4 regions of the Variovorax sp. VRV01 genome follow, and region 3 is predicted to be linked to each of the others. Evidence: predicted binding sites of a transcription regulator. Region 3 holds the regulator's gene; each other region holds the start of a gene.
The links. The regulator sigma-54, encoded in region 3, starts transcription at its own class of promoters, with help from an activator protein. The targets are predictions, from matches to a motif close to TGGCANGNAANCTGCTTT.
Positions count from the first base shown of each region.

Region 1: glnA (type I glutamate--ammonia ligase) is a predicted target of sigma-54. The motif match lies at 4,397-4,414, and genes of this name have one in related genera.
Region 2: hmpA (NO-inducible flavohemoprotein) is a predicted target of sigma-54. The motif match lies at 3,729-3,746, and genes of this name have one in related genera.
Region 4: IB278_RS30600 (CmpA/NrtA family ABC transporter substrate-binding protein) is a predicted target of sigma-54. The motif match lies at 5,442-5,459, and genes of this name have one in related genera.

Region 1 is NZ_JACVBS010000011.1:166,047-173,632, reverse strand. It holds gene ntrC (nitrogen regulation protein NR(I)) at 1-1,110, opposite strand, end outside; gene glnL (nitrogen regulation protein NR(II)) at 1,134-2,213, opposite strand; gene IB278_RS20475 (hypothetical protein) at 2,218-2,724, opposite strand; gene glnA (type I glutamate--ammonia ligase) at 2,936-4,351, opposite strand; gene IB278_RS20465 (competence/damage-inducible protein A) at 4,498-5,298, opposite strand; gene IB278_RS20460 (EI24 domain-containing protein) at 5,295-6,179, opposite strand; gene IB278_RS20455 (sterol desaturase family protein) at 6,218-7,192, opposite strand; gene IB278_RS20450 (polysaccharide deacetylase family protein) at 7,203-7,586, opposite strand, start outside.
Region 2 is NZ_JACVBS010000008.1:307,743-315,328, forward strand. It holds gene IB278_RS16915 (transcription elongation factor) at 1-214, shown strand, start outside; gene IB278_RS16920 (NAD-dependent succinate-semialdehyde dehydrogenase) at 229-1,596, shown strand; gene IB278_RS16925 (response regulator) at 1,616-1,987, opposite strand; gene IB278_RS16930 (hypothetical protein) at 2,150-2,431, opposite strand; gene hmpA (NO-inducible flavohemoprotein) at 2,507-3,691, opposite strand; gene norR (nitric oxide reductase transcriptional regulator NorR) at 3,830-5,407, shown strand; gene IB278_RS16945 (hypothetical protein) at 5,641-6,120, shown strand; gene IB278_RS16950 (response regulator transcription factor) at 6,168-6,887, shown strand; gene IB278_RS16955 (hybrid sensor histidine kinase/response regulator) at 6,956-7,586, shown strand, end outside.
Region 3 is NZ_JACVBS010000005.1:276,101-283,686, reverse strand. It holds gene IB278_RS11645 (cytochrome b) at 1-285, shown strand, start outside; gene IB278_RS11640 (YceI family protein) at 282-860, shown strand; gene IB278_RS11635 (YceI family protein) at 902-1,537, shown strand; gene IB278_RS11630 (LysE family translocator) at 1,552-2,196, shown strand; gene IB278_RS11625 (phospholipase D family protein) at 2,207-3,814, opposite strand; gene IB278_RS11620 (RNA polymerase factor sigma-54) at 3,825-5,417, opposite strand; gene lptB (LPS export ABC transporter ATP-binding protein) at 5,435-6,229, opposite strand; gene lptA (lipopolysaccharide transport periplasmic protein LptA) at 6,226-6,957, opposite strand; gene IB278_RS11605 (thiol:disulfide interchange protein DsbA/DsbL) at 7,153-7,586, opposite strand, start outside.
Region 4 is NZ_JACVBS010000027.1:5,933-13,518, reverse strand. It holds gene IB278_RS30630 (pyridoxal phosphate-dependent aminotransferase) at 1-207, opposite strand, end outside; gene IB278_RS30625 (branched-chain amino acid ABC transporter substrate-binding protein) at 219-1,499, opposite strand; gene IB278_RS30620 (Hsp20/alpha crystallin family protein) at 1,622-1,993, shown strand; gene IB278_RS30615 (alpha/beta hydrolase-fold protein) at 2,184-2,945, shown strand; gene tsaD (tRNA (adenosine(37)-N6)-threonylcarbamoyltransferase complex transferase subunit TsaD) at 2,878-3,942, opposite strand; gene IB278_RS30605 (nitrate regulatory protein) at 4,020-5,300, shown strand; gene IB278_RS30600 (CmpA/NrtA family ABC transporter substrate-binding protein) at 5,644-6,888, shown strand; gene ntrB (nitrate ABC transporter permease) at 6,902-7,586, shown strand, end outside.

The sequences.
Region 1 (7,586 bases), on a different contig from region 3:
GGTCAGCCAATGGCAGATGTTCTCGAGCTGGCGCACGTTGCCCGGAAAGCTGAACGAAGCCAGCTTGGCCAGCGCCGCATCGGAAATGCGCTTGGGCTCCACGCCGAGCTGGCGCGCGCTCACCTGCAGGAAGTGGCGCGTGAGCGCCGGCACGTCTTCGCCGCGCTCGCGCAGCGCCGGCAGCCGCAGGCGAATCACGTTGAGGCGGTGGAACAGGTCTTCGCGAAAGCCGCCGAGCTTCACGCGTTGCTCGAGGTCCTGGTGCGTGGCCGCGATCACGCGCACGTTGGCCTTGACCGAGTTGTGGCCGCCCACGCGGTAGAAGTGCCCGTCGCTCAGCACGCGCAGCAGGCGCGTCTGCAGGTCGAAGGGCATGTCGCCGATCTCGTCGAGGAAGAGCGTGCCGCCCTCGGCCTGTTCGAAGCGCCCGCGCCGCATGGTCTGCGCGCCGGTAAAGGCACCGCGCTCGTGGCCGAAGAGTTCGCTCTCGAGCAGGTCCTTGGGAATGGCCGCGGTGTTGATGGCCACGAAGGGACCGTTGGCACGCGGCGAGTGCTTGTGCAGCGCGCGCGCCACCAGTTCCTTGCCCGAGCCCGATTCGCCGGTGATGAGCACCGTGACGTTGCTTTGCGAGAGCCGGCCGATGGCGCGGAACACGTCCTGCATGGCGGGCGCCTGGCCCAGCATTTCGGGCGCGGCGACCATGCGCTCCTCGGCCACTTCCTCGCGCTGGCTTTCATCCACGGCGCGGCGGATCAGCTCGACGGCGCGCGGCAGGTCGAAGGGCTTGGGCAGGTATTCGAAGGCACCACCCTGAAACGCCGAAACGGCGCTGTCGAGGTCCGAAAACGCCGTCATGATGATGACCGGCAGGCCGGGGTGCTTGGCCTTGATCTTGTCGAGCAGATCGAGCCCGGAACCGCCAGGCATGCGGATGTCGCTCACCAGGACCTGGGGGCCCTGCTGTTCGTCGTCGTCGGCGAGTTCGAGGGCGGCCAGCACCTCGCGCGCGTTGGTGAAGCTGCGCGTGGGCAGGTCTTCGCGCAAAAGGGCCTTCTCCAGCACGAAGCGGATCGATTGGTCGTCATCAACTATCCAGATCGGCTTCATGCATCTCCTTGTTGCCGTGGCTGCTAGGGCAGCGGAATCAATATCTTGAAATCGGTTCGGCCCGGGACGCTGTCGCACTCGATCACGCCGTGATGCTGTTGCACGAAAGTTTGTGCAAGCGTCAATCCAAGCCCTGTCCCGCCTTCCCTGCCCGAGACGAGCGGATAGAAGATGCGGTCCTTGATCGTGTCCGGCACACCCGGTCCATTGTCGATGACATGCAATTCCAGTGCCAATCGATACCACTGCTTGTTGAATATCACCTGCCTGGCGATGCGGGTCTTGAAAGTGATCTGCGCATCGCCCGCGGCGCGGCGCTCGGCCAGCGCCTGCGCCGCGTTGTGCACGATGTTGAGCGTGGCCTGGATGAGCTGCTCGCGGTCGCCGCGGAATTCGGGGATCGACACGTCGAAGTCGCGCTCGATGTGCAGGTCGCGCGGGAACTCCGCAAGAATGACCGAGCGCACGCGCTCGCAGACTTCGTGGATGTTCACGTCGCCCACCACGTGCGGGCGTCGATGCGGTGCCAGCAGCCGGTCGACCAGCGTCTGCAGCCGGTCGGCCTCGTGGATGATGACCTGCGTGTATTCGATGAGGTCGCGCGACTCGACCTCCATCTGCAGCAACTGCGCCGCGCCGCGAATGCCGCCGAGCGGGTTCTTGATCTCGTGCGCGAGATTGCGGATGAGTTCCTTGTTGGCCTGCGCCTGGTCGAGCAGGCGTTCCTCGCGGTCCTGGCGCACCTGCTGCTCGAGCGGCGACATCTCGATGATGAGCTCGCCCGGCTTGTCGCCCTGCGCCAGCGTGACTTGCACCGGCATCAGCTCGTGGTTGACGCGGCGCAGGAAGGCTTCATAACGCAGCGTGGCGAAGTCGTTGCTGCGCGCCCCGTCGATGGCGGTGCGAAGCACGTGCGGCTCGTGAAAGCAGGCACCGAACTGAGAGCCTTCGAGCGTGCGGCGCGACGTGCCCAGCGCGTCTTCGAGGGCGGCGTTGGCAAACAGCACCGAACCGTTGGTGCTGACCACCGCAATCAGCGTGGACAGCAGGTCGAAGGACTGAAAGCGCGGAGTGGCGCCGGACGCCTTCTTCCCGAACGCCATGGCCCTACTGCTTGGCCGGCAGGCGGCCGAGTTCGCGGCGGATGCCCGCGATGTCGCTCTCGTTGCGCGCCAGTTCGGCTTTCATTTCAGCCACGCGGTCGAGGTACTTCTGGTAGTTGCGGCCTTCGCTGCCCTGCTTCTCGGGCTCGCCGTTGTTGTATTCCTTCTTGAGCTCCGCCTGGCGGGCCTCGGCCTTCTTGAGTTCGGCTTCGAGCACCGAGCGGGCTTCACCGTCGCGTGCGCGCTGGTCGACGCCCTCGACGCGCGGACTGCCCGCGGGCGCACGGGAAGCTGCCGGCGCCGAGTTGCCGCCGGCCGAACCACCGCCCGATGGCTTGGTGCCCTGCACCACCGTGACGTTGCCGCCTTCCATGACCTTGCAGCCCTTTTGCTGGGCGATGGTCGAGTTGTTGGTGTATTCATTGCCGCAGCGCCACACGCGCTCCTGGGCGAGCACGGGCAAGGCGGCCAGCAATGAACCGGCCAGGAAAATGAGAGAAGCAGTCTTCATGAGAATCGATCTTGGCGCGACAAAGGTGCATTTTCCTGCAATTCGACGCCACTGGTGACAAGATGTTCCGCGCCAAGCAAAAAGGACGGCCAAGCCGTCCTTTTCGAGTTCATTCCAGCAACACCGCGGAACCGGCTCTGCCGGGCCGCCGGTGTTGCCCCCTCGAGGGGGAGGCGGCGACACGAAGTGCGCCGCTTCGGGGGTGGGCCAATTACAGCGAGTAGTACATGTCGAACTCGACCGGATGGGTCGCCATGCGGAAGCGCGTGACTTCCTGCATCTTCAGTTCGATGTAGGCATCGATGTAGGCATCGGTGAACACGCCGCCCTTGGTCAGGAACGCACGGTCCTTGTCGAGGTATTCCAGGGCCTGGTCGAGGCTGTGGCACACGGTCGGGATCAGCGCGTCTTCTTCCGGCGGCAGATGGTAGAGGTCCTTGCTGGCAGCTTCGCCCGGGTGGATCTTGTTTTCCACGCCGTCGAGGCCGGCCATCAGGAGCGCCGCGAAACCGAGGTACGGGTTCATCAGCGGATCGGGGAAGCGTGCTTCGACGCGGCGGCCCTTCGGGTTGGCCACGAACGGGATGCGGATCGAGGCCGAGCGGTTCTTGGCCGAGTAGGCCAGCTTCACCGGGGCTTCGAAGCCGGGCACCAGGCGCTTGTAGCTGTTGGTGCCGGGGTTCGTGATGGCGTTCAGGGCACGGGCGTGCTTGATGATGCCGCCGATGTAGTGCAGCGCGAAGTCCGACAGGCCTGCATAGCCGTCGCCGGCGAACAGGTTCTTGCCGTCCTTCCAGACCGACTGGTGCACGTGCATGCCCGAGCCGTTGTCGCCGACGATGGGCTTGGGCATGAAGGTGGCGGTCTTGCCGTAGGCGTGGGCCACGTTGTGGATCACGTACTTCTGCAGCTGGACCCAGTCGGCGCGCTGCACCAGCGTGCTGAACTTGGTGCCCAGTTCCATCTGGCCGGCATTGGCCACTTCATGGTGATGCACTTCGACCGGGATGCCGAGCGATTCGAGCACCAGGCACATTTCCGAGCGCATGTCCTGGAAGCTGTCGACCGGGGGAACCGGGAAGTAGCCGCCCTTGACCGCGGGACGGTGGCCGGTGTTGCCGTGCTCGTATTCCTTGTCGGTGTTCCACGAGGCTTCTTCGGAGTCGATCTTCACGAAGCAGCCCGACATGTCGTTCTTCCAGCGCACGCCGTCGAACACGAAGAATTCGGGTTCCGGACCGAAGTAGGCGGTGTCGCCCAGGCCCGAGGCCTTCATGTAGGCCTCAGCACGCTTGGCGAGCGAACGCGGATCGCGCTCGTAGGCCTTGCCGTCGGCGGGGTCGATCACGTCGCAGGTCAGGATCAGCGTCGTTTCTTCGAAGAAGGGATCGATGTTGGCGGTGTTCGGGTCGGGCATGAGCTGCATGTCCGAAGCCTCGATTCCCTTCCAGCCAGCGATGGACGAGCCGTCGAAAGCATGGCCCGAAGTGAATTTGTCTTCATCGAAAGCCGAGACGGGCACGGTCACGTGCTGCTCTTTGCCGCGGGTGTCGGTGAAGCGGAAGTCGATGAACTTGACCTCGTTTTCCTTGACGAGCTTGAGTACATCGGCGACGGTCTTTGCCATCAGTTTCTCCTGAGTTGGATGGTGGTTAGGAATACAGGGACGGAGGATGCAGTTTCTATGCCATTGTCGCCGCTCGTCGAGAGCCTTCCGCAGCGGCCGCAAACCCCAAAAAAAGGCGAAAAGTCACCAAATTGGTGCAATAAAAACTACCGCACCAATTCCGGGCCAAGCCTCGCATCATAGGCGTGCAGGCCCTCGATCAGTTGTGCGTAGGCGGCATCCAGGTGAACTGGATCGCCCTTCACGCCGAGTTCGATGTGGCGGCCGTACTGCGGATGGTCGACGCTCGGCAGGCTGAACACCTTGATGCCGGCATGCGCCGCTTCGATCGCCTGCATCAGCGGGGTGAGCGTTGCTTCCATGGCGCCAAAGACGATGACCGACTTCTCGGCCGACTTGCCGCTGGAAAACATGTGCGCATAGCGGCTGTCGAGCACCGACTCGATCATGGGCCAGGCCATCACCGGAAAGCCCGGCACGAAATGGACGTGCTCGACGCTGAAACCCGGAATCTTGTTGTACGGGTTGCGGATGATCGTGGCGCCCTTCGGGAACACACCCATGTTGAGGCGGTGAATGTTGTCGGGCCGGTCGGGCTCGTAGGCAATGCCCTGCTCGCGCGCGGTGTCCTGCATGCGCTCGCGGATCAGCAGTTCCGCCTCGGGATGCAGCTCCAGCGGCACCCCCAGGGCCTGCGCGGCGCATTGCCGCGTGTGGTCGTCCGGCGTGGCGCCGATGCCGCCGGTCGAGAAGACGATGTCGCCCGAGCCGAAGGCGCGGCCGAGCGCGGCGGTGATGCGCGCGGGCACGTCGCCCACGTATTCGGCCCAGCCGAGTTGCAGGCCGCGCGCGGCGAGCAGTTCGATGACCTTGGGCATGTGCTTGTCGGCACGCTTGCCGGAAAGGATTTCGTCGCCGACGACGATCAGACCGAATGCGCGGGTCATGGGGATTTCCAATGGGAGAGAAGGGCCTGATCGGCCTCGGCCGCGGGTAGGCCGTCGGTTGGGCCGGATGGAGCGTCGGAGGCGCCGCGCTGCGCGCGCAATTGCGCCAGGGCATCGAGGCAGTAATGGCCGAACCAGAGCGCCGAGAACGCGAACACCAGCGTGTAGATCCAGATCGCGAGCGGCACCAGCACGAAGAAGGCGGCGGCAAACAGCAGGCCGGAGGCCCAGACGATGCTGGGCGCCGCGCCCAGGTAGCCGCACAGCACCCCGATGCACAGCAGCGGCAGCCGGTGCGCGCGCAGCAGCGCGGCACGCTCTTCAGGGCTTGCGTGCTCGGCCAGCGCGTCGAAGCTCATCACGCGGTAGGTGAGCCAGCCCCAGATCAGCGGCGGCAGGATCAGCACGAGCGGCGGAATGAGCCAGAGCGGCATCGAGACCACGAGCGCGAGCAACGCCAGCAGCGTCAGGCCGAGCGAGCGCGCAACGCTGCCGAAGAAGGACGCGCCTTTCTTGCGTTCGAGCGCAGGAAAGCGGCGGTGCGCCACCAGCGCGGTGAGCGGGCCCGCCATGAGCCCGGCCACGATCAGCAGCGAAACCACCACGATCACCGGCGTGGCGGCAAACACCACCACCAGCGGCGCCAGCACGGCCGTGACGTCGCCCGAGAAGAGCCGCCCGATCCAGCTCCAGAAGCTCGACAGCAGCGGCCAGGCGTCGAGCGCGTCGCGGGTCCAGGCGACGGTCGCGTCCCAGTAGAAATAGCCGAAGCCTGCGGCCAGCAGCACCATCAGGCCCAGCGGCAGCAGCGACAGCACGATCACGCGCGGCAGCATGCAATAGGCGACCGCGCGCCAGAAGGAATCGAGGAGCAGGCGCATTGGGTGCGAGGATAACCGGGCCGGTTCGGGACCGGCGCTCAGCCGCGGCCGGCCATCCGCTTGAGCCCGAGCCACTGCTGGGCCCAGAAGCCGCGCCCGTAGTCGCGCACGCGGCCGTCCGCGCCGGGCTCGACCTGGTCGCGAATGCCGGTGGGGTCGTAGCGCTCCTCGAAGTTCGCGGTGCGAAAAAGCATGTCCCACCACGGCAGCAAGACGCCGAAATTGCACCCGCCCAGCGTATGCGCACCCCGCGATTCGTGGCCCAGCCCGATGCTGTGGTGCAGCCGGTGGAAGCGCGGGCTGATCCACAGCCGCTCGCCGATGGCGCCGAAACCGAGCCTGAGGTTGGCGTGCTGCAGGCTTTCGCTGAGCTGCGTGAACGCCACGAACGCAATGAACTGCCCCGGCGCCACGCCGATCAACTGCGCGACGATGACGATGAGCGTGTCGTGGACGATGTCGTCGAGCAGGTGGTTGCGGTCATCGCTCCACATCGTCATCTGGCGCTGCGAATGGTGCAGCGAATGCAGGCCCCACCACCACCTGAACTGGTGCTGGCCGCGGTGGATCCAGTAGCCCACGAAGTCGAGCACCACGAGATAGATCGCAAAGGCCACCCACGGCACGTCGGTCACGCCGGGCCAGGCCTCGTCGAGGTGGAAGGTGCCCCAGCCCGCGGTACGCACGAAGCCGATGGCCTCGTCGAAGAGCGGCTCGAGCGTGAAGAACATCGCGAGCCGGAACAGGCCCAACCGATGGATCAGCGTGTAGAGCACGTCGATGCGGATCGCGCGGCGGTCGGTGACCGGCTCGACGGCGCGCCAGCGCTGCAGCGGCCCGATGACCGCGAGCAGCACCACGACCTGGATCAACCCGACCAGCAGCCAGCCGGTGGCGTCGAAGGCATCCTCGGTCCAGCCGCCCAGGCCCACCGCAAACACCAGCGGCTGGACCAGCGCCTCGAAGAACCAGCCCTGCAGCGCGGAAAAAGCGTCCGTCAACCAATCCGTCATGGCGGCAGCCTCAGGGGTGGGATGCGATCCAGGCGCGGTACTGCGGATGCTGGCGCAGCGTCTCGAAGCAGAAGCCCCTGGCCTTGAGGCCGACGATCAGCGGTTCGAGATTGGCCGGCGCCCACGGATCCTTGCGCGACCAGATGCCCAGGTGCGCGAGCAGGATGTCGCCCGGGCGGATGCTCTCCAGCGCCTGCGAAAGAAGCCTTTCATTGCTGAACTTCTCGCTCGGCAGCTCGTCCCCCAGGAAGCCGGCCGGCGACCATCCCACATGCTCGAAGCCGCAGGCCTTGGCCGCCGCCAGCAGCCGGGGCGAGGTCTTGCCGCCCGGTGCACGGAACAGCGGCAGCGGTTTCTTGCCGGTGATGGCAGCCAGCCGATCGGAGGCCTTGCC
Region 2 (7,586 bases), on a different contig from region 3:
GCGCGCGACCATCGGCGCCCTGCAGCACGAAAGCCAGGCTGCGGCGTCCAAGCCGGCGCTGGCCCGGCATGCCAAGGCGGCGTCCAAGGAGCGCACCGCGGCAGAGCGCTCGGCAGCGGCGCGCAAGGCGGCGCGCACCAAGGGTCCCGCCGAGCGTTCGCATGCCGCCCGCAAGGCCGCGCGGACGCGGGCCGCGCACAGGGCCGGCAAGTGAGGGCAGGCAGCGAGATGGCCATCGAATCCATCAACCCCGCGACCGGCGAGAAGCTCGAGGCACATGCGGAAATGCCGCGTGCCGCCGTCGACGACATCATCGGCAAGACGCACGAGGCATTCCTGGACTGGCGCGGCGCCTCGTTCGAGCAGCGCGCGCAGCACCTGCGCGCGGCGGCAAAGATCCTGCGCGCGAAGTCCGACAGCTGGGGCCGGCTGATGGCGCGCGAAATGGGAAAACCGCTGCGCGACGGCATTGCCGAGGCGCAGAAGTGCGCGGCATGCTGCGAATTCTTCGCCGACAACGCAGCACGGCTGCTGGCACGCGAGCCGGTCGAGACCGAAGCGCGCACGAGTTTCGTCACCTTCAATCCGCTGGGCGTGGTGCTGGCCGTAATGCCCTGGAACTTTCCGTTCTGGCAGGTGTTCCGGTTTGCCGCGCCCGCGCTGATGGCCGGCAACGCGGCGGTGCTCAAGCATGCGTCGAACGTGCCGGGCTGCGCGCTCGCGATCGAGCAGATCCTGCGCGAGGCCGGCATGCCCGAACACCTGTTCCGAACGCTGCTGATCGGCAATGCGCAGGTCGATGCGGCCATCGGGCATCCGCTGGTGCGCGCGGTCACGTTGACCGGCAGCGGCCCGGCCGGGAGCGCGGTGGCGCGCAAGGCCGGCGAGATGCTGAAGAAGACCGTGCTCGAACTCGGCGGCAGCGACCCCTACCTGGTGCTGGAGGACGCCGACCTCGACCTGGCCGCCGGCGTGTGCACCAGGGGCCGGCTGGTCAATGGCGGCCAGAGCTGCATTGCCGCCAAGCGCTTCATCGTCGTCGAGCCGGTGCGGCGCGAATTCGAGCAGCGCTTCGTGCAGAAGATGAAGGCGGTGCGGCAAGGCGATCCGCTGGACATGGCGACGGAAATCGGCCCGCTGGCCCGGCAGGACCTGCGCGACGCCCTGCACCGGCAGGTCGAGCAGAGCGTGCAGCGCGGCGCGCGCTGCCTGCTCGGCGGCCAGATTCCCGAGGGCCCGGGCGCCTACTACCCACCCACCGTGCTCACCGACGTCGCCAAGGGCATGCCCGCGTACGACGAAGAGTTGTTCGGCCCCGTGGCCGCAGTCATTCCGGTGCGCGACGAGGCGCAGGCCATTGCGGTCGCCAACGACTCCTCGTTCGGCCTGGGCGCCGCCGTCCTCACGCGCGACCTGGCCCGCGGCGAGCGCATCGCGGCCGAGTCGATCGAGGCGGGATGCGTGTTCGTCAACGACGCCGTCCGCTCCGATCCGCGGCTGCCCTTCGGCGGCGTGAAGGACAGCGGCTACGGCCGCGAATTGTCGGGCTACGGCATCAAGGAGTTCGTGAACATCAAGACGGTGTGGGTGGCATAGCCTGATCGCGCCTGGAAGCTCACCTGCCTTGATAACCCAGGCAGTGCTCGAAAAAGGCGTCGAGTTCGGTGGACTTGTCGAAGACCGCATCGGCGCCGAGCGCCAGGCAACGGCGGCGCATCTCGGGGCTCGGGTAGTTCGTCAGGACGATCAGGTGCTTGTCCCTGGAGCGGCCCTGGCAGGCGCGGACGACCGTCAGTCCCGAGCCCTCCTTCAGGAAGAGATCGACGATGGCCAGTTGCCAGGCAACGTGCAGCGCGAGCGCATCGATGGCCGCTTGCGCCGTCTCGGCGGTGGCCACCACGCGAACGCCGGCCAGCTCCTCCAATGCGGGAATCAGGTTGTCCCGGATCGTCCGGCTGTCCTCGACAAGGATTGCAGTGAGCGGCATGCATGCGCTTTCGGCGTCTGGAGGCGCTTGGGCAACGGGACGCAACCACCAATCGATTCTTTGTACGGCCGGCGTTTCTTCATCCTTGTAGGCAGGCTGCTCGACTTGGAGACGGTGCCCAGGCAGCACGCGGCGCAAGGCACGGGGGCTTCTTCTTTCTTCTCACGAGGCCTTCCTGTGGCTTTCGGCCTCCAGCGCTTCGGCGACCCGCTCCAGCAGATCGACCGACTTCGACAGCTTCTTCTCGATCTGGTCGGTCTGCTCGATCGCGCGGCCGAGGTCGTCGGTGCGCGCGTCCTCGGAGACGCCCTTGTCCAGCACCACATGAACGACAGCGAGCTCGTCCGCGGCTTCCTCCACTGTTTTCTTCACCTGCTTGCTTTCGTCCAGCGCGCGTTCGACGGCGCGGGTGCTGCTGCTTTCGGGCGCGTTCAGTTCGGGCATTTGCGATCTCCTCGTGAGTGCACTTTTATCCTATACCCGCGAAGCCGAAGCGTCGACAAAGCGGGGTAACCCGCCTCATGCTTCCAGTGCCTCCAGCGGCCCGAAGAACTCGTAGCGCAGCTGCTGCTTGGGCACGCCCAGCGCAAGGCCGCTCGCATACACCGCCTTCATGAAAGGCTTCGGGCCGAGGAAGTAGAGATCGACGTCGCGGTCGGCCGGCAGCTGCTGCGCGAGCAGCTCGCGCGTGACGAAGCCGGTCGCATGCGGCCGGTCGGATTCGCGCGGCGCGTCGTAGACATAGAGCGGCTTCACGTTGGCATGCCGGGCTGCCAGCGCATCGACGCGCGCGCGGAACGCATGGGCGCCGCCATGCCGCGCGGCGTGGATGAAGTGCACCGGCCGGCCGGTGTGCGCCACCGACTCGAGCATGCTCATGGCCGGCGTGATGCCCACGCCGCCCGTCACCAGCACCAGCGGCCGCACGCGCTCGCCCGCGGGCTGCAGCACGAAGTCGCCGCAAGGCGCCTGCACACGCAGCAGGGTGCCGACGCCGGCCTTCTCGTGCAGCCAGTTCGATGCGCGGCCGCCCTCTTCCTGCTTGACGCTGATGCGGTAGAAGGGCTTGCCCGGCGCATCGGACAGCGAGTAGTTGCGCCGCAGCGGCTCGCCGTCGATGTTCAGCACCAGCGTGAGGTACTGGCCCGGCGAGAAAGCGAGCAGCGGGCCGCCGTCGGTCGGCTCCAGGTAGAAGGAGGTGATGACCTCGCTCTCCTGCTCGCGCCGCGCCACGCGGAACTCGCGCTCGCCGCGCCAGCCGCCGGTCTGCGCGGCGTTGGCGCGGTAGACCTCTTCCTCGGCGGCGATCAGCAGCGCCGCGAGCGATTGGTAGGCCTCGCCCCAGGCCGCGATGATCTCGTCGGTCGCGGCCTCGCCGAGCACGTCCTTGATGGCCTGCAGCAGGCAGCCGCCGACGATCGGGTAGTGCTCGGGCAGCACGCCCAGCGCGGCGTGCTTCTGGATGATGCGCGGCAGCGCCCCGGCGATCTCGTCGAGCCGGTCGATGTGCGTGGCATAGGCCAGCACCGCGCCCGCGAGTGCGCGCGCCTGGCTGCCCGCGGCCTGGTGCGCCTCGTTGAAGAAGGCCTTCACCTCCGGATGGCTCTCGAACATGATCCGGTAGAAGTGGCTGGTGATGGCCTCCCCGTGCGCCTGGAGCGTGGGAACGGTGGCTTTGACGATGGCGATGGTTTGCGGGGTCATCTGTGGCTTTCGGGGTCGGCAGTTGGGATGCTCTTCCCTCTCACGATCCATGCCAGCCGGCGGCCTCTCGCAAGTGCCCGCCGCCATTGGGGAATTGCGATACGTGGTCAAATTCGCAACAGGATTCATGTTGCATTTATGACCACTACCAGTGTCAATTCGACCACAAGCGGGGCGGCCGCGGCCCCCGAGGGCCCGCGCTACCGGTCGCTCCTTGCCGCCGCGCGCGGCCTCGTCCGATGCGATGCCGCCGCACTGCTGCGGCTCGAAGGCGACGTGCTGCGGCCGCTGGCCGTGGACGGCCTGAGCGACGAAACCCTGGGGCGGCAGTTTCCGGTGGCCTCGCACCCGCGCTTTGCCCGCCTGCTCGAGAGCGAGCGGGGCCTGCGCTTCGCGCAGGACTGCGGCCTGCCCGATCCGTACGACGGCCTCGTCGCGGGCCAGCCGGGCATCCTGCCCGTGCACGACTGCATGGGCGCGCCGCTGCGGCTGCGCGGCGCCGTCTGGGGCCTGTTGACGCTGGATGCGCTCGAGGCCGGCACCTTCGAGGCCGTGGGGCCGGCGCAGCTCGACGCGCTGGTGGCGCTGGTCGAAACCGGCATCGAGGCGGCCCACACGATCCAGGAAATGGAAGCGCGCGCGATGCGCGAGCAGGCCGTCGCGCAGGCCCTGCGCTCGGGCGGCGGCGCCACGCGCGAGCTGCTCGGCAGCAGCCCCGCGATGAAGCAGCTGTGCAGCGAGATCGACACGGTCGCGGTGTCCGACCTCACGGTGCTGGTGCTCGGCGAGACCGGGGTGGGCAAGGACCTGGTGGCGCAGCGCCTGCATGCGCGCTCGCGCCGCAGCGACCAGCCGCTGGTGCAGGTGAACTGCGCGGCGCTGCCCGAGACGCTGGCCGACAGCGAGCTCTTCGGCCACAAGCGCGGCGCCTTCACCGGCGCGCTGCAGGACCGCAGCGGCAAGTTCGAGATCGCCGATGGCGGCACGCTCTTTCTCGACGAGGTGGGCGAGCTGCCGCTGACGGTGCAGGCCAAGCTGCTGCGCGTGCTGCAGAGCGGCGAGCTGCAGCGGCCCGGCAGCGATCGCACGCTGAAGGTCGACGTGCGCGTGATCGCGGCCACCAACCGCGACCTGCCCGCAGCGATCGCGCAGGGCCGCTTCCGTGCCGACCTCTACCACCGGCTTTCGGTCTATCCGCTGGTCGTGCCGCCGCTGCGCGAGCGCGGGCGCGACGTGGTGGCGCTCGCAGGCGGCTTCCTTGAAGAGAACCAGCATCGCCTGGGCGCGCGCAACCTGCGGCTGTCGCCGGCCGCCAAGGCCGCGCTGCTCGCGCACGGCTGGCCCGGCAACGTGCGCGAACTCGAGCATGTGATCAGCCGCGCGTCGCTGCGCGCCTTCCGTGAGCAGCGCCGCGGCGCGCGCTGGACGGCGATCGAGCCGCATCACCTGGCGCTGGATGCGACGGCTGCGGGCAGTTCCGCGACGCTGCCATCGCAGCCACCTGCGCCGGCGGGAAGCCAAACAAGCCTTGCTGCCGCCGGCGGCGGCACGCTGCGCGAAGCCACCGAGGCGTTCCAGCGGGCCTGGCTCGCCGATGCACTGGCGCGGCATCGCGGGCACGTGGCCAATGCGGCGCGCGAGGCCGGCATCGACCGCAGCAACTTCCACCGGACGCTGCGCAGGCTCGGCGTGCCGCGCCCGGACGGCGCGCCCTGAATGGCCTGCCGCTGCATAGGCGGCACTTATGAATAGAGAACCATAAGGCCCGCACCAATGAATTCTTCCAATCGGGGGTCAGAGTCCGACGAACTGTGAATTTTTCGGGAGAAAACGATCAGGTCGATCCCGAAGTGACGAACGTCACTTTCCGATGGCGAAGGGCGAGTCCCATACTCGCTTTTGTTCACTGGCAGTGGCCGGTGAAGAACCACTCTTCGGGAGTACGCGACATGATTTCACAGATGCTCAAGAGTTGCATCCTCGCCCTCTACGGCGGGGCACTGCTCCTTACCGGCTGCGCAGCGCCTCGGCCCAACCCGGTCCAGCAGGCGGCCAATGCGATGGTTGGCAAGCCCATCTCGGTCGCCCTCAAGGCCTTCGGACGGCCGACATTGAATCTGCCGCCGTGCTCCTACTGCACCGATGGCGGCACTTATGCGTGGAACAACACCAGGATCTCGAAAGAGTGGCGGATGACCTGGGTGCAGACCGGCACCGAGACCAGCCAGCAAGTGGTTGGCATGACGCCTGGCGGCCGCGGCGTCGCGCCGATGATGATCGTCCAGAACGTGTCCAAGCCGGTCGGCGAGGATCGGATGGTGGAGGCCACCCACGTCGACTACTTGTGCGACATCCAGGCCTTCACTGACATGAAAAACATCATCAAGTCGATCTCCGTTGCGGGCTGTACGAGCAAGGACCGGTACTGAAAGGTGCGCTGTGCCATCCCGCCACCGCTGAACGTGCCACCAACCGTATGTCCGGCACCCGACCGCCGTTGACGCCTATGCGATCCGCGATTCCCCGATCGAGCCCTGGCGGCATCCTGATCGTGGATGACCACGATCTTGTGCGCCTTGGCGTGCGCGCTTTGCTCCAGGCCCAGGAATCACCTTCTGGTGAAGGCGTGGAGATCTTCGAGGCGGACTGTCTCGCACAGGCGCTGACCATCTATGAGCGCTTCGCGTCCTCGATCGGACTGGTGTTGCTGGACCTTGCATTGCCCGACACGCAGGGACTCAGCGCCGTCTCCCAGTTTCACGAGCGCCATCCCGATGCCCGCATCGTGGCGTTGTCGGGTGCCGGAACCACCTCGCTGGCCCAGAGCGCGATGGCACAAGGCGCGCTGACCCTGGGCGCCAGCGCATTTCTGCCCAAGTCCGCCAACCTCAAGGAGGTCGTGAGCTTCATCCGGGCCTGTGGACTGCTCGGCAGCGACGTGGTCGACGGACTGGCCGGCGCTGCACCACCGTCGGCGCGAACGACCCGCTACTCGCGTCCCTCGTACAGCCGCGCTTGGCGGTCCCTCACCGCGAGCCAGGTACGGGTGCTCCAGCTGGTGCTCGAAGGCAGGACCAACAAGGAGATCGCGCAACTGGCCGACCTGCAAGAAGGCACGGTGAAGAACTATGTCTCGACAATCCTGCTGCTGTTCGGCATGCGATCGCGTGCGCAGTTGATCAGCAGCCTGCGCTGAACAGGCCACGCGGGCCGCGGGAGACGCCACGGCGACAGCGGCGCGATCCCTGCACTGGAGTCAATGAAATGGACAACGATGTCTCGACGGCACGCACTGCCACCGTCGATGCGAGCCTCGATGAAAGGGTGCTGCGCGAGCACCTGGCCTCGGTCTACTCGAACCATCGAACGACGGTGCTCGCCCACCTGGGTTTCGCAACGGCGCTTGCGATTTTTACCTTGTTCCATTTCCGGCCCCAGTGGGTGATCTGCGCCTGGCTGGCGGCGCTGGCGACGGTGGACCTCTACGCGCTCTTCACGCCGCGCTGGACGCCCGCCGCACCGACGGCCGAGAGCACGTACTGGGCGCGCAAGTACACAAGGCTCGTCACGCTGATCAGCACGGCCACGGCCTTCGCGCCTTTCTTCTTTGTCTCGGCCACCGACCTGTTCATGACGACCGTGCTCACAGTCGTCATCATGGGCAGCTGGACGCGTGCGGTACAGGCGCGGTGGCCGCTGCGATCCGCCATGTTCGGCTACGGCATTCCGATGATGTCGGGACTGATCCTGGCGCTGGCCTGGTATGGCGGGCCGCTGAACTGGTTCCTCGCGGGCTTTGGCGCGGTCAACCTCGTTCTCACGCTACGCGCGGGTGTGCAGCAGAACCGGCGGTTGACCGAGTCCCTGATACTGCGCTTCGAAAACGAGGCCTTGG
Region 3 (7,586 bases):
CTGATGTACCTGCTGTTCCTGGCGGTTCCGCTGTTCGGCTGGGCCTACAGTTCGGCGCTCGGCTTTCCGGTCGTGTGGTTCGGCCTGCTGCCGCTGCCCGACTTCGTGCCGGTCGACAAGGAATGGGCCGAGGTCGTGCTCAAGCCGCTGCACAAGGGCAGCGCCTTCACCCTCGCCGCGGCGGCGCTGCTGCATGTGGCGGCGGTGCTCAAGCACCACTGGATCGACCGCGACGGCATCTTGAAACGCATGTGGCCCGCGCCACGCAAGGAATCCGCCAGATGAAGCGCACCGCCCGCCCCTTGCTCGCAGCCCTGGCGTTGGCCACTCTTGCGCCCGCGCTCGCCGAGCCGGCCGCGGCCACCCGGCTGGTGCCGGACAAGAGCCAGATCGCCTTCGTGAGCAAGCAGATGGGGGTGCCCGTGGAGGGCACGTTCAAGAAGTTCGATGCCCAGGTGGCTTTCGATCCGCGCAAGCCCGAAGGCGGCAGCGTCGCATTGCAGATCGACACCGGCAGCGCATCGCTCGGCGTGCCCATGAGCGATGCCGAACTGCCCAAGGCGCCGTGGTTCGACACGGCGCATTTTCCGCAGGCCAGCTTCCAGTCGAGCGCGATCAAGGCGCTGGGCGACGGCCGCTTCGAGATGGCGGGCAAGCTCACCATCAAGAACATCTCGCGCCAGGTCACGGTGCCGGTGAGCATTGCGCCGGCCAACGGCCACGCGGTGGCCAGCGGAAGCTTTACGATCCAGCGGCTCGACTACAAGGTGGGCGACGGCGAGTGGACCGACACCTCGGTGGTCGCCAACGAGGTGCTGGTTCGCTTCAAGTTCACGCTCGCGGGCTTCGGTCCGCTTTGAATTTTTCCTGTTTCGTTCCCACGCCACGCACGCCCATTGCCATGAAGAAGCTCCTCCTCGCTGCCGCGCTGTCTGCCGCGGCGGCCCTTGCCACCCCTGCCCTGGCACAGGACTACACCGCGCCGGCCGTGGCCGCCAAGCCCGCGGGCGGCCCGGTGAAGAACGCCAGCTACGTGATCGACCCCACGCACACCTTCGTGATGTACGAGATGGGGCATTACGGCACCACCACCAACCGCGGCCGCTTCAGCACCAAGGACGGCTCGGTGCAGATCGACGGCACCGGCAGCAGCGGCAAGGTCGACATCACGATGGACATCGGCTCCATCAACACCGGCGTCGACCTGCTCAACCGCCACGTGCAGAGCAAGGATTTCTTCAACGTGGCCGAATTCCCGACCGGCCGCTTCGTGGCGGACCGCATCGAGTTCAATGGCGACAAGGTGGTCGACGTGCCGGGCACGCTCACGCTGATGGGGCAGACCAGGCCGGTCACGCTCAGGGCCGTGCGCTTCAACTGCTACCTGAATCCGCTCATCAACCGCCAGGTCTGCGGCGGCGACTTCGAGACGACCGTGCAGCGCAGCGACTGGGGCATCACCTGGGGCCTGAACTTCGGCTTCGAGAACAAGGTGAAGCTGCTGGTGCAGGTCGAAGCGGTCAACGTGCAGCAGTAGTCCCGGGAAAAGCCATGAGCGGCATCACGGTTCCGTTGCTGGGCATCGCGGGCGCTATGGTCGTCGGGGCCATGAGCCCCGGACCGAGCTTCGTCATGGTGGCGCGCACCGCCGTGTCGTCGTCGCGCGCCGATGGCCTGGCCGCGGCGCTGGGCATGGGCGCAGGCGGCGTGGTGTTCGCGATTGCGGCGCTGGTCGGGCTGCAGGCGGCGTTCCTCGCGGTTCCGGCGCTGTACCTGGCGGTGAAGCTGCTCGGCGGCGCCTATCTCGTCTATCTGGGCATCCGCATCTGGCGCGGTGCGCGCGAGCCGCTGTCCGCCGTGCAGGACGAACGCGCGGCCGCGGGCTCGGGCAGCAATGCGCGGCGCGCGTTTCTCCTGGGCATGGGCACGCAGATCAGCAATCCGAAGACCGCGGTGGTCTACGCCAGCATCTTCGCGGCCTTCCTGCCGCGCGAGGTGCCGCTGGCACTGGCGCTCGCGGTGCCGGCGGTGATCTTCTGCATCGAGACCGGCTGGTACGCGGTCGTCGCGCTGGCGCTCTCGTCGGCGGCGCCGCGCTCGGCCTACCTGCGCTACAAGGCCTGGATCGACCGCGCGGCCGGCGGCGTGATGGTGCTGCTGGGCCTCAAGCTGCTGTCGGGCGTGCGCAGCGGCTGAGCCGCCCGGGCTACAGCAGGCTCTCGGGCGTCAGCGGCGCCAGCATCTCGAGCATGGTGCGGCCCCAGAAATCGGAGTCGGGCTCCTCGTTCAGCACGGTGGTCCGGCCGGCTTCTTCCTCCTCGCTGATCCACTCGATGCGCGAATTGCCGCTGTCCTTCGCAAAGCGCAGCCGGTAGGCGCCCTGCTGCTTCAGCACCTCGATGAGCTTGAGCGTCTGCTGCGCCATCTCGGGGCTGCGGATGAACAGGCCGATCTCGGTGTTGTGCGTCTCGGAGCGCGGGTCGAAGTTCATCGAGCCGACAAAAAGAATCTGCCGGTCGATCACCGCCGACTTGGCATGCAGCCGCCCCACCGAAGTACCGAACAGGCCGAGCCGCACGCTGCGCCGCGTGCGCGTGGTGCTCAGTTCGTAGAGCTCGGCGCCGAGCTCGAGCATCTCGGGCCGGTAGCGGCGGTAGGCGGTGTGGACCAGCGGCTCGTCGGTGGCGGCAAAGGAATTGGTGACGATGCTGATCTTGACGTTGCGCCGTCGGATCTCGCGCATCACTTCGAGCCCCGCCTTGCCTGGAATCAGGTAGGGCGAGACGATGGTCACCTCGGAGCGCGCGCGGCGCATCTGCTCGACCACGTTGTAGCGCACGCTGTCGACATCGAGCAGCGGCACGCCGCCGTACGAGGCGGTCTTGCCGATCACGCGCTCGGGCGAATCGGCGTAGGCCTCGGCAAGGGTCCAGATCAGGTCGAGTTTGCCGGCAGCCAGGTCTTCGGCGATCGGGCTGTAGCCGAGCAGGTCGTTGGGCGCGGGCCTGGGCGGCGGCGGCGTGGTGTCGGGGCCGGTGGCGGTCTCGAAGCGCTTCTGCAGCTCGCCCTGCGGAAGTTCGCTGGCCACCACCGACTGGACCGGCCGCACATAGACGCTGTTCCAGTACTGGTCGAACAGCGCGCCCAGCCGCGGGACCAGCGCACCAGCCACGAAGGTGTCGAGATCGAGGAAATTCTCGCCCGCCGTGCGCCTGAAATACTGGTTGCCGATGTTGCGCCCGCCCGCCACCGCCATCGCGCCGTCGGCGATGAAGAGCTTGTTGTGCATGCGCCGGTTGACGCGGCTGAAGTCGAACAGCGAAGCGGTGAAGCGCCTGAGCAGGCTCCCGCGCCCGGCCGGAAACGGGTTGAACAGGCGCAGCTCGACATTCGGCGTGGCGGCCAGGCCGAGCAGCAGTTCGTCCTCGCCCGAGGTGTAGAGATCGTCCATCAGGAGCCGCACGCGCACGCCGCGCCGGGCCGCATCGCGCAGCGTGCGCAGCAGGTAGCGGCCGGTCTCGTCGTTCTCGATCTGGTAGTACTGCACGTCGAGCGTGCGCTGGGCGCGCCGCGCGAGCTGGATGCGGGTGTCGAAGGCGAAGTCGCCGCCCGGCATCAGGCGAAAGCCGCTCAGGTCCGGGTCGGGCTGCGAGGCCAGCGCGATCTTGCCGAGCGCGGTGTCGGCCGACGCGGCCATGGCCTTGGTGGGCGGGCGCGGTGCCTCGTCGGGCAGGGTGGCGCAGCCGGCGACGAGCAGCGCCGCCAGCATGGCAAAGACCGCGAGCCCACAGCGCGACAGCAGGCGGCGGGCCATCGGCGGCTTTCTACAGGGCCTTGCGAAGGTTGGCGGGCGCGATGCGCAAGGCCTCGCGATACTTGGCCACGGTGCGGCGTGCGCACTCGATGCCCTGCTCCTTGAGCATTTCGGAGATCTGGCTGTCGGACAGCGGTTTCTTGATGCTCTCGGAGCTCACGAACTGCTTGATCAGCGCGCGCACCGCGGTGCTCGACGCATTGCCGCCGGTCTCGGTGCCGAGCGCCGAGCCGAAGAAGTACTTGAGCTCGACCGTGCCGAAAGGCGTGGCCATGTACTTGGCCGTGGTCACGCGCGAGATGGTCGATTCGTGCAGGCCGAGTTCGTCGGCGATCTCGCGCAGCACCAAGGGCCGCATTGCGAGCTCGCCGTGCACGAAGAAGCTCTTCTGCCGCTCGACGATGGCGTTGCTCACGCGCAGGATGGTGTCGAAGCGCTGCTGGATGTTCTTGATGAACCAGCGCGCCTCCTGCAGCCGCTGCGACAGCGCCTGGCTGCCCTCGCCCTTGTGCGACTTGAGCGCGCCGGCATAGATGTCGTGCACGCGCAGCCGCGGCATCACCTCGGGGTTGAGCATGACGCGGAACTTGGCATTGGTGCCGCGGCCGATCTTGGTGACGATCACGTCGGGAATCACGATGTTGCGCTCGACGTCGACGAAGCGGCGGCCCGGCTTGGGCTCCAGACGCGAGATGATCTGCAGCGCCGAGCGCACCACCTCTTCGTTGGTGCGCGTGAGCGTGGCCAGGCGCTTGAAATCGCGCCGCGCGAGCAGCTCCATCGGCTGCTTGCAGATCGCGATGGCGGTCTTGCGCACCAGGGCCTGCTCTTCGGTCTCGCTTTCGCTGGCCAGCGCGCGCAGCTGGATGCACAGGCATTCGCCCAGGTCGCGCGCGCCGACGCCGGCCGGCTCCAGGCTTTGCAGCAGGCCGAGCGCCACCTGGAAGTGGTGCACCAATTCGTCGAACTGGTCGTTGTCGTCGCCCGCGAGGCCCGAGGCCAGCGCCGGCAGGGAGTCTTCGAGGTAGCCGTCGTCGTTGAGCGATTCGATCAGGAAGCGCAGCGCGGCGCTGTCGTTCTCGTTGAGCCGCAGGCTCAGCGCCTGCCGGTGCAGGAAGGACTGCAGCGACTCCTGGCTGCGCGCGAGCTCGGTGGCGTCGGCGCGTTCGTCGTCGCCCAGGTTGTTCTGGCGCGCGGGGGCGTCGCTGCCCCATTCGCTGTCGTCGGGCGCCATGTCGACGGTGCCGTCGCCTTCCCAGTCGGGCTCGCGCTCGGTGGCGTCGGCGGCGGGTACGTCGGCCTCGGCTGCCGAGGAGGTTTCGCTCGAAGTGGTGGTTGCGCTGCTGGCCGGGGCCGAGGCGAATTCGCCCTCGGCGGCTTCACCGGCTTCGTCGCGCGGCACCGGCGTGTCGATGGCGTCGAGCCCGAACTCCTCGCGCGCCGCTTCTTCCGCGGTGCGTTCGAGGAACGGGTTCTCGTCCAGCATCTGCTCCACCTCCTGGCTCAGTTCGAGCGTGGACAGCTGCAGCAGCCGGATCGACTGCTGCAGCTGGGGCGTGAGCGCCAGGTGCTGCGAAACGCGAAGGGACAGCCCTTGCTTCATGGAGACCGACTCCTCCCTTACATCCGGAAGTGCTCGCCGAGGTACACCCTGCGTACTTCGGCGTTGTCGACGATCTCCGAGGGTGTGCCTTGTGCCAGCACATGCCCGTCGCTGATGATGAACGCGTGATCGCAGATGCCCAGCGTCTCACGCACGTTGTGGTCGGTGATGAGCACGCCGATGCCGCGCTCCTTCAGGAAGCTGATGATCCGCTGGATCTCGATCACCGCGATCGGGTCGATGCCGGCGAAGGGCTCGTCCAGCAGGATGAAGCGCGGCTGCGTGGCCAGCGCGCGGGCGATCTCGACCCGGCGCCGCTCGCCGCCCGAGAGCGCGAGCGCGGGCGAATCGCGAAGATGGTCCACCCGCAGGTCGGCCAGCAGCCCCGAGAGCCGCTCCTCGATGCGCTGCTTCGTCAAAGGCGCGGGCTTGCCGCTGGCGTCGGGTTCGCGCTGGAGTTCGAGCACGGCGCGCACGTTTTCCTCGACCGTGAGCTTGCGGAAGATGGAGGCTTCCTGCGGCAGGTAGCTCAGGCCCATGCGGGCGCGCCGGTGGATCGGCATGTGGGCGATGGGCTCGCCGTCGATGGTGATGTCGCCCGCGTCGGCCCGCACCAGGCCCACGATCATGTAGAACGACGTGGTCTTGCCCGCACCGTTGGGGCCGAGCAGCCCGACAACCTCGCCCTTTTGCACGTCGAGCGAGACGTCCCGCACGACCTTGCGGCTGCCGTAGCTTTTCTGCAGTCCGCGCACCACCAGGCGGCTGCCCGGCGTGCCGTCGGCGTTCTGGGTTCCAGCGGTTTCGATCACTTGCGCCCTTCCCCTTCGCCGCCCAGCGTGGTGGTCGAGCGCAGGCCGGCGCCGGGCGCCGGCTGGGGCGCGGCCGGTGCGGCCCGTCCCCCGGCCGGGGCCGAGGCGCCGGGCGCCGGCGCGGTGGCGCTCTTGGGCGTCAGGATGGTCTTCACCCGTCCGCCCGCCGGCGCGTTCACCGCGGTGTTCGGCGGCACGGTGGAACCATTGACGGTGTAGGTGTCGTTGCTCTGGTCGTAGACGATCAGCGCACCCTGGCTCTCGTCGTTCGGCGTGGCCCCGATCAGCCGGCGCATGACGGCATTGCGGATGAACTTGACGTTGTCGGCGCGGCTGTCGTACTCGATGACCTCGGATTCGCCCTCGATCCACTCGTCGGGCGCATTGCGCTTCTGCTTGTAGTAGGCCCGCTTGCCGGGCGCCGCCGTGACCACGCCGTACTGGTAGCCCTCGGCATCCTGGCGTACGTCGATGCGCGCGCCGCGGATGATGATCGTGCCCTTGGTGACCAGCACGTTGCCCGTGAACACGCTCGTCTGCTTGAGGTCGTCGTAGCGCATCGCATCGGATTCGATGTTCATCGGCTTGCTGCGGTCGGCAGTCTCGGCCAGCGCGGCCGACGCCAGGCCGGCCAGCAGCAGCGCACCGATAGCCGCGCGAGCGAGACGGGCCAGGCGGCCGGTGCTGCGAAGAAGAGGGGTGGTGTGGGAGTAGGAGTGCAATGTCATAGAGGCACGAAACTTGCTCTGCATTGTATGCGGCGGATGGCGCCAAGCCTTCAACCGCAAATGAAAAAGCCCGCCAAATGCGGGCTTGACATCCCATCCGGGAGACACCGCGGAACCGGCTTTGCCGGGCCGCAGGTGCCGCCCCCTGCAAGGGGGTGTGGGCGCAGCGGACACGAAGTGCTGCGCAGTCCGGGGTCAGCCTTTCTTGGCTTCGCCGATCAGGTAGTTGGTGACCTGCAGCGCCTTGGTCATGTTGCCGGCCAGCTCGCCGTCCACGTACCAGCGCCCGTTCACGGCCAGCGCCGGCACGCCAGCCACCTTGTAGGCGTCGGTCAGCTGCGCGGCGCGCTTGGCCTTGCTGGCCACGCCGAAGGAGGTGAAGACTTCCTTGAACTTGGCGCCGTCCAGGCCGTTGGCTCCCGCCCAGGCAATGATGTTGGCGTCGCCGTTCACGTTCTGGCGCTGCTTGTGGATGGCGTCGAAGACCTTCGGCTGGAATTCATCGACCTTGCCCATGGCTTCGAGCGCGTAGTACAGGCGCTGCTTGGCTTCGACGTCGTTGCCCACGAAAGGCACGGGCACGCGGCGGAACGCCACTTCCTTGGGGGCCGTCTTGAGCCAGGCTTCCA
Region 4 (7,586 bases), on a different contig from region 3:
GGCCTCGCGCAGTTCGGGCAGGCCGAGGTTGTGCGCATAGAAGGTTTCGCCGCGCTGCAGCGAATCGATGGCCGCCTGGCGGATCACCTCGGGCGTAACCTCGTCGCTTTCGCCGAACCAGAACGCGAGCACGTCGTCGCGGCCGAGCCCTGCATTGGCCACCTCGCGGATCTTGGAGGCTTCGAGGTTGTGGATGGCTTCACGCATGTCTTGGTTTCCTAGATTCGTTTCATCTTGCAGGTGGTCGGCAGCTCGGCGCGCTCGGGGGCGATGGTCTTGACCACGCGAAAGCCGTAGCCCGACCCCTCGACATCGAACTGCACGCCCGGACTGCCCTGCTTGTCCATCACGCCGACCACCAGCTGCTGCTGGAACTGGTGGTCCGCCGCGCGCATGCGGCCGCGCTGTCCGTAGAGGCTCACGTCGGCCTGCTCGAGCGCGCGCGCCACGGCCACCGCGTCGACGCTGCCCGCGCGCGCGATCGATTGCGCGAGCGACTCCACGAGCAGTTGCATGCGCATGTGCACATAGTCGTCGGCGGGCTTGGGAAAGCGCGCGCGGAAGGCGCGGTAGAAGGCCTCGGACTGCGCGCTCTGCACATTGGGCAGCCAGTCGGCCACCGCGATCACGCGGCCGATGCCGGCGTCGCCGATGGCTGCCGGCGCACCGAGCGCGTTGCCGTAGAAGGTATAGAAGCTGCCGTTGAAGCCGGCCTCGCGCGCAGCCTTCACGAGCAGCGTGAGGTCGTTGCCCCAGTTGCCGGTGAACACCGCCTGCGCACCGCTCGCAATGATCTTGCTGGCGTAGGGCGCGAAGTCCTTCACCTTGCCCATCGGATGGAGTTCTTCCCCGACGATCTCGATGTCGGGCCGCTGCACGCCAAGCTGGCGTTTCGATTCGCGCAGCACCGCCTGGCCGAAGCTGTAGTCCTGCCCGATCAGGTAGGCGCGCTTGATGGCTGCATCGTCCTTCACCACTTGCATGAGCGCGGCCACGCGCATGTCGGCATGCGCGTCGAAGCGGAAGTGCCAGAAGCTGCAGCGCTCGTTGGTCAGCGCCGGGTCGACCGCCGCGTAGTTGAGGAAGATCACGCGCCGCGCGGGGTCGCGCTCGTTGTTCTTCTCGATGGCATCGATCAGCGCCGCGGCAGTGGCCGACGAGTTGCCCTGCAGCACGATGCGCGCGCCGTCGTCGATGGCTGCGCGCAGCGCCGACAGCGCTTCCTCGTTCTGCCCCTTGCTGTCGTAGCGGTCGAGCTGCAGCGGCCGCGCGCCGCCGGACAGCTTGATGCCGCCGCGCGCATTCACGCGCTCCACGGCCCACAGCAGGTTGCGGAACACCGCCTCGCCGGTGTTGGCGAACGGCCCGCTCATGCTTTCGATCAGCGCGAGGCGGATCGGCGCGGGCGCTGCCTGCGCCTGTGCTGCGAAGGGCGCCGCGCATAGCGCCAGCGCCGCAAATTTCAAGGCCTTGCGACGCCAAATAAAGGGAGGATTCATTGTCTTGAAACGAGTGCGGCTGTGCCTAGATGAGGTGACAAGCGGCACTCAGGATGGAATGGCCGCGCAGTGTAAGGGACACACATTCCTTGTCCCCATTGTGTTCATTCAGGAGTTCTCACATGTTTTTCGCACCCACCCTTCGCACCGCCCGCTTTGCACCCCGTTCGTACGACCGCGCCTTCGAGCGCTTCGTCAACGAGGCCTTCGCCGGCACGCGCCCCTCGCCGCTCGTCGAGCAGGACGACAAGAGCTGGACGCTTTCCGTCGACGTGCCGGGCCTCTCGCGCGAAGACCTCGCCATCGGCATCGAAGGCGCCGTGGTCCGCATCGACAGCAAGGCAGAAGCCAAGCGCCAGTTCAAGGCGGCCTACGAATTGCCGCTGGACATCGACGTGTCCTCGAGCGAAGCCAAGCTCGAGAACGGCGTGCTCACGCTGAAGCTGGGCAAGCGGGTGCCGGTCAGCCAGGTTTCGCAGCTGCAGATCAACTGAGCCTGCAAAGCCCACAAGAGGAAAGTGTCGTTATCTATTGTTTTTGACTTTGAAGACGCTCCCTAATCACAATACGACAGCGAATAACGTCACATCATGTGACGTTTTCACATTTTCTTTCTTCGTGGGCGTTTCGACAGACGCACCGAATCCATGACGGTGCGGATTCGGGTGCCCCTCAAGGCACGCCATGATCACGCACCTCAAGTCAGCCAAAGACGATGAACGGTCCGATACGCTCCTGGTCTTCCTTCCGGGCGCCTACCTGAAACCTGACGAGTTCGAGCGCGAGGGCTTCATCAGCGCCGTGCGCGAGCGCCACCTGGCGGCCGACTCGCTGCTGGTGGATGCCGATGTTTCCTACTACTACGACCAGACGCTCAGCGAGCGCCTGCATGCGGACGTCATCGAGCCGCAGCGCGCCAGGGGCTACAAGTCGATCTGGCTGGTCGGCATTTCCATTGGCGGCTTCGGCGCGCTGATCCACGAGCTGTCGCGGCCGGGCTCGGTCGACGGCATCGTCGCGCTGGCGCCCTACCTGGGGCGCCGCGTGCTGGGCGCCGAGATCCTCAAGGCCGGCGGCCTGCGCACCTGGCAGGCGCCGGCTGGCCCCCTGCCCGACGAGGAAGTCGACCGCAAACTCTGGCCCTGGTTCCAGCAGTACCTGGAGCCGCAGAAGTCGCAGAGCCTGCCCCAGCTCTACCTCGGCTTCGGCCTCAGCGACCGCTTTGCCAGCAACCACAAGCTGCTGGCGGACGCCCTGCCCGAAGGCCGCGTCTTCACCACCGAGGGCGGCCACGACTGGCCGCAATGGCGCCAGCTCTGGCGCAATGTGCTCGACGTGCTGCCGTTGCCGTCGCTCGGCCGCTCGCGCCCGTCGGCGGCTACGCGGGCACCGGCCGCGGCGTCTCGGATGGCGCCATCAGCGAAGCCATGGGCCATCGCGGCTTGACGTCGAAGGCATAGCGCTCGCTCGCCTGGGCCAGGCCCGACTGCAGCCGCATGGCGGCCGCCATCGCAATCATGGCGCCGTTGTCGGTGCACAGGTGCATTTCCGGATAGTGCACGCGCACGCCGCGCCTGGCGCAGGCGGCGTTCAGCTGCTCCCGCAGGCTGCGGTTCGCGCCCACGCCGCCGGCCACCACCAGCCGCTTGAGGCCCGTCTGCCCGAGCGCGGCCAGCGATTTCTTCAGCAGCACCTCGACGATCGCCGCCTGCGTGGACGCGGCCAGGTCGGCCTTGTTCGCTTCGAGTTCAGCGCCGAGCTTCTTGGCCTGCGTCAGCACCGCCGTCTTCAGGCCCGCGAACGAAAAATCGAGGTCGCCGCTGTGCAGCAGCGGCCGCGGCAGCTTGAACGCCGCGGGGTTGCCCGCCTCGGCCAGCTTGGCCAGCCAGGGGCCGCCTGGATAAGGCAGACCCATGAGCTTGGCACTCTTGTCGAAGGCCTCGCCGGCCGCATCGTCGATGGTTTCGCCCAGAAGCTCGTAGCGACCCACGCCGTCGACCCGCATCAGCTGCGTATGGCCGCCCGACACGAGCAGCGCCACGAACGGGAATTCCGGCGGATCGGCGCTCAGGAACGGCGACAGCAGGTGCCCCTCGAGGTGATGCACCCCGAGCACCGGCTTGCCCAGCGCCGCGCCCAGCGCGCAGGCCACGCCGGCGCCCACCAGCAAGGCCCCGGCCAGGCCCGGCCCGCGCGTGTAGGCGACCACGTCGATCTCGGCCAGCGAGCGGCCTGCTTCGGCCATCACGGCCTCGGTCAACGGCAGCACGCGGCGGATGTGGTCGCGGCTGGCCAGTTCGGGCACCACGCCGCCATAAGCCTGGTGCATGGCGATCTGGCTGTGCAGCGCGTGCGAACGCAGCAGCGGCAGTGCGTCGCCATGCGTTTCCACCAGCGCCACGCCGGTTTCGTCGCAGGATGATTCGATTCCCAGGAGGAGCATGCCCGGGAGTGTAGGCGGCGCGGAATGCCCGTGCGGCACGGATGTTGCAGCGGGCCTTGTGCTCCCCCTCCCCCGCCATGAAATCCGGACTGAGTTTTCTGATCGCCGCCCGAAGGTGCGAAATCGACGAGCTGGACCAGCTCGCGCGCACCAGCGACCTGGTCGGCCTGATCGCGCGGCTGGTCCATGCGCTGCAGCGGGAGCGCGGCATGTCCAACGTGTTCCTCGCCTCGCGCGGCGGCCGCTTCGCCGAGCAGCGCGATCCGCAGATCGCCGAATGCCTGGCGCTCGAGCAGGAGGTGCGCGCCGGGTTCGACCAGCTCGAGACCGAAGCGCACCCCGGCGCCACCGCAGGCAACAGCGCCCGCCTCTTCAGCCGCATCGCCTGGGTGCTTCCGGGACTGGACGGCCTGCCCGCCCTGCGCCGCCGCATCGGCGCGCTTGAGCTGACGCCCGCGCAGGCCACCGCCGCCTTCGCCAAGCTCGTGGCCGGCCTGCTGGCGGTGGTGTTCGAGGCAGCCGACGGCGCCACCGATCCCGAGATCTCGCGCCTGCTGGTGGCGATGTTCAATTTCATGCAGGGCAAGGAATTCGCCGGCCAGGAGCGTGCTTTCGGCGCCGCCTCGCTGGCCGTGGGCCGCAGCGACGAGGCGCAGCGCCAGCAATGGCTGCATCTCATCGAACTGCAGGAGCGCTGCTTCCAGGTCTTCACCGAGTTTTCGAGCAGCGGCGTGCTGGCGCTCTGGCACCAAAGCCAGTCCGAGGCTGTCATGGCCGAGATCGAGCGCCAGCGCCGCATGAGCGTGAGCCCGGCCCAGACGGCCTCGGCGGCCGCTCCCGACCCGCGGCTGAGCCAGGCCTGGTTCGACTGGTGCACGCGCCGCATCGACGCCATGAAAACCGTCGAGGACCGGCTGGCCGCCGACCTGCGCGATCTCTGCGCGCGCAAGACCGCGCAGGCGCGCAGCGAACTGCAGCGCTACCAGCAGGTGCTCGGCAACCTCGCGCCGCAGCCCGAGGGCGCGCTGTTCTTCGACGACGCCGACACCCGGGCCACCGAGCCCGCGCAATACGGCCGCCACCTGGAGCGCTCGGTGCTCGACATGGTCCAGGAGCAGTCGCGCCGGCTGCAGGCCATGGGCGACGAGCTCGAGACCGTGCGCGCCTCCCTCAACGAGCGCAAGCTGGTCGAGCGCGCCAAGGGCCTCTTGATGGCGCACCGCCGCATGAGCGAGAACGAAGCGCACAAGATGCTGCTGCAGACCGCCATGAACCAGAAGCGCCGCCTGGTCGACGTGGCCGAGTCGATGCTCGCGATGGCCGACTACCTGCCGCTCGATGCGGCGCCCCGGCGCTGAGCGCCGCCCCAAAAAGCGTTCGGATTGGTGCAGTGCACAACAACCGTGCATGCATCCGGATTTCCGCCCTGTGGCCCTTGCGCTCATGCCGGCAACCGCTCTCCTGCTGCCGATTCGATAGCAATTGGCGGCGGCAAAAGCTGGCACACAGTTTGCTGAAGTAGTACATGGACCTTCGGGTCCCAGGCAGGTGGCACCCAACGGCGGGTGTTGCCCGCCGAGATCGGACAAAGGCGTCCCCCATCCCGCAAGGGCTCGTTTTCGAGCAGCCCCTGCGCGGTGCGGGACGCCTTTTTGTTTTTTGCCTTCCTTTGTTTGTTGTTCTTCAACCGGAGCCCGCCACATGACCGACCCGCTGAAAACCCGCCTCAGCCGCCGCCGCGTACTGCAAGCCGCCGCCATCGGCGCCGTGGGAGTCAATCCTGCGCTGCGTGCCGCAGTCTGGGCCCAGGGCTCCGACAAGCCCGAGAAGGAAGAAGTGAAGATCGGCTTCATCCCGCTGACCGACTGCGCCAGCGTGGTGATGGCCTCGGTGCTGGGCATCGACAAGAAGTACGGCGTGAAGATCGTGCCCAGCAAGGAAGCCAGCTGGGCCGGCGTGCGCGACAAGCTCTCCAACGGCGACCTGGACATGGCGCACGTGCTCTACGGCCTGGTCTACGGCATGCACCTGGGCCTGAGCGGCCCGAAGAAGGACATGGCCGTGCTCATGACGCTCAACAACAACGGCCAGGCCATCACGCTCTCGAAGAAGCTGGCCGACAAGGGCGCGGTCGATGCTGCCTCGCTCGCCAAGCTGATCGCGAGCGAGAAGCGCGAATACACCTTCGCGCAGACCTTTCCCACTGGCACGCATGCAATGTGGCTCTACTACTGGCTTGCATCGGCCGGCATCGACCCCTTCAAGGACGTCAAGAACATCACGGTGCCGCCGCCGCAGATGGTGGCCAACATGCGCGTGGGCAACATGGACGGCTACTGCGTGGGCGAGCCCTGGGGCCAGCGCGCGATCATGGACGGCATCGGCGTGACGGCCATCACGACGCAGGACATCTGGAAGGACCACCCCGAGAAGGTGCTCGGCACCACGGCCGACTTCGTCAAGAAGTACCCCAACACCGCGCGCGCCGTCACCGCGGCCATCATCGAGGCCGGCAAGTGGATCGACACCGGCCTGCAGAACAAGAACAAGATGGCCGAGACCATCGCGGACAAGAGCTACGTCAACACCAGTGTGGACGCGATCAACCAGCGCATCCTGGGGCGCTACGTCAACGGCATGGGCAAGAGCTGGGACGACCCCAACCACATGAAGTTCTACAACGGCGGCGCCGTGAGCTTTCCCTACCTGTCGGACGGCATGTGGTTCCTCACGCAGCACAAGCGCTGGGGCCTGCTGAAGGAGCATCCGGACTACCTGAAGGTGGCCACCGAGATCAACCGCATCGACATCTACAAGCAGGCCGCCGCCGCCACGCAGACCCCGGTGCCCAAGGACGTGATGCGCAGCAGCAAGCTGTTCGACGGCACCGTGTGGGACGGCAAGGATCCGAAGAAGTACGCCGAGTCTTTCAAGCTGCATGCCTGAGGAGAAACACATCATGGTCAGCGCTGTATTTCATTCGCCGATGGACGCATCCCTTCCTCTCCCGCGTGCGGGAGAGGGTCGGAGCGAGGGTGTGCCCCGCGCCGAGGCGCCCTCGCAACCCGCCGCTGCCGCCAGGGAGCCCAAGCCGCGCACCCCCATCGACCTGCGCGCCTTCTGGATGCGCGTGCTGCCGCCGCTCGCGGGCTTCGGCCTGCTGGTGCTGATCTGGGAGCTGGTGGCCATGAAGAGCACCACCGGCTTTCCATCGCCGCTGGCCACCTGGCAGCAGGCGCTCACGGTGTTCAGCGATCCGTTCTACAGCAAGGGGCCGAACGACCAGGGCGTGGGCTGGAACGTACTCTCGTCGCTGCAGCGCGTGGCGCTGGGCTTCGGGCTGGCCGCGGCGGTCGGCATTCCGGCGGGCTTTGCGATCGGGCGCTTCGAGTTCCTTTCGCGCATGTTCAATCCGCTCATCAGCCTGCTGCGCCCGGTCTCGCCGCTCGCCTGGCTGCCGATCGGCCTGCTGGTGTTCAAGGGTGCCAACCCGGCGGCCATCTGGACCATCTTCATCTGCTCGATCTGGCCGATGGTGATCAACACCGCGGTGGGCGTGCAGCGCGTGCCGAGCGACTACATGAACGTGGCGAAGGTGCTGAACCTGTCGGAGTGGAAGATCTTCACGAAAATTCTGTTCCCGG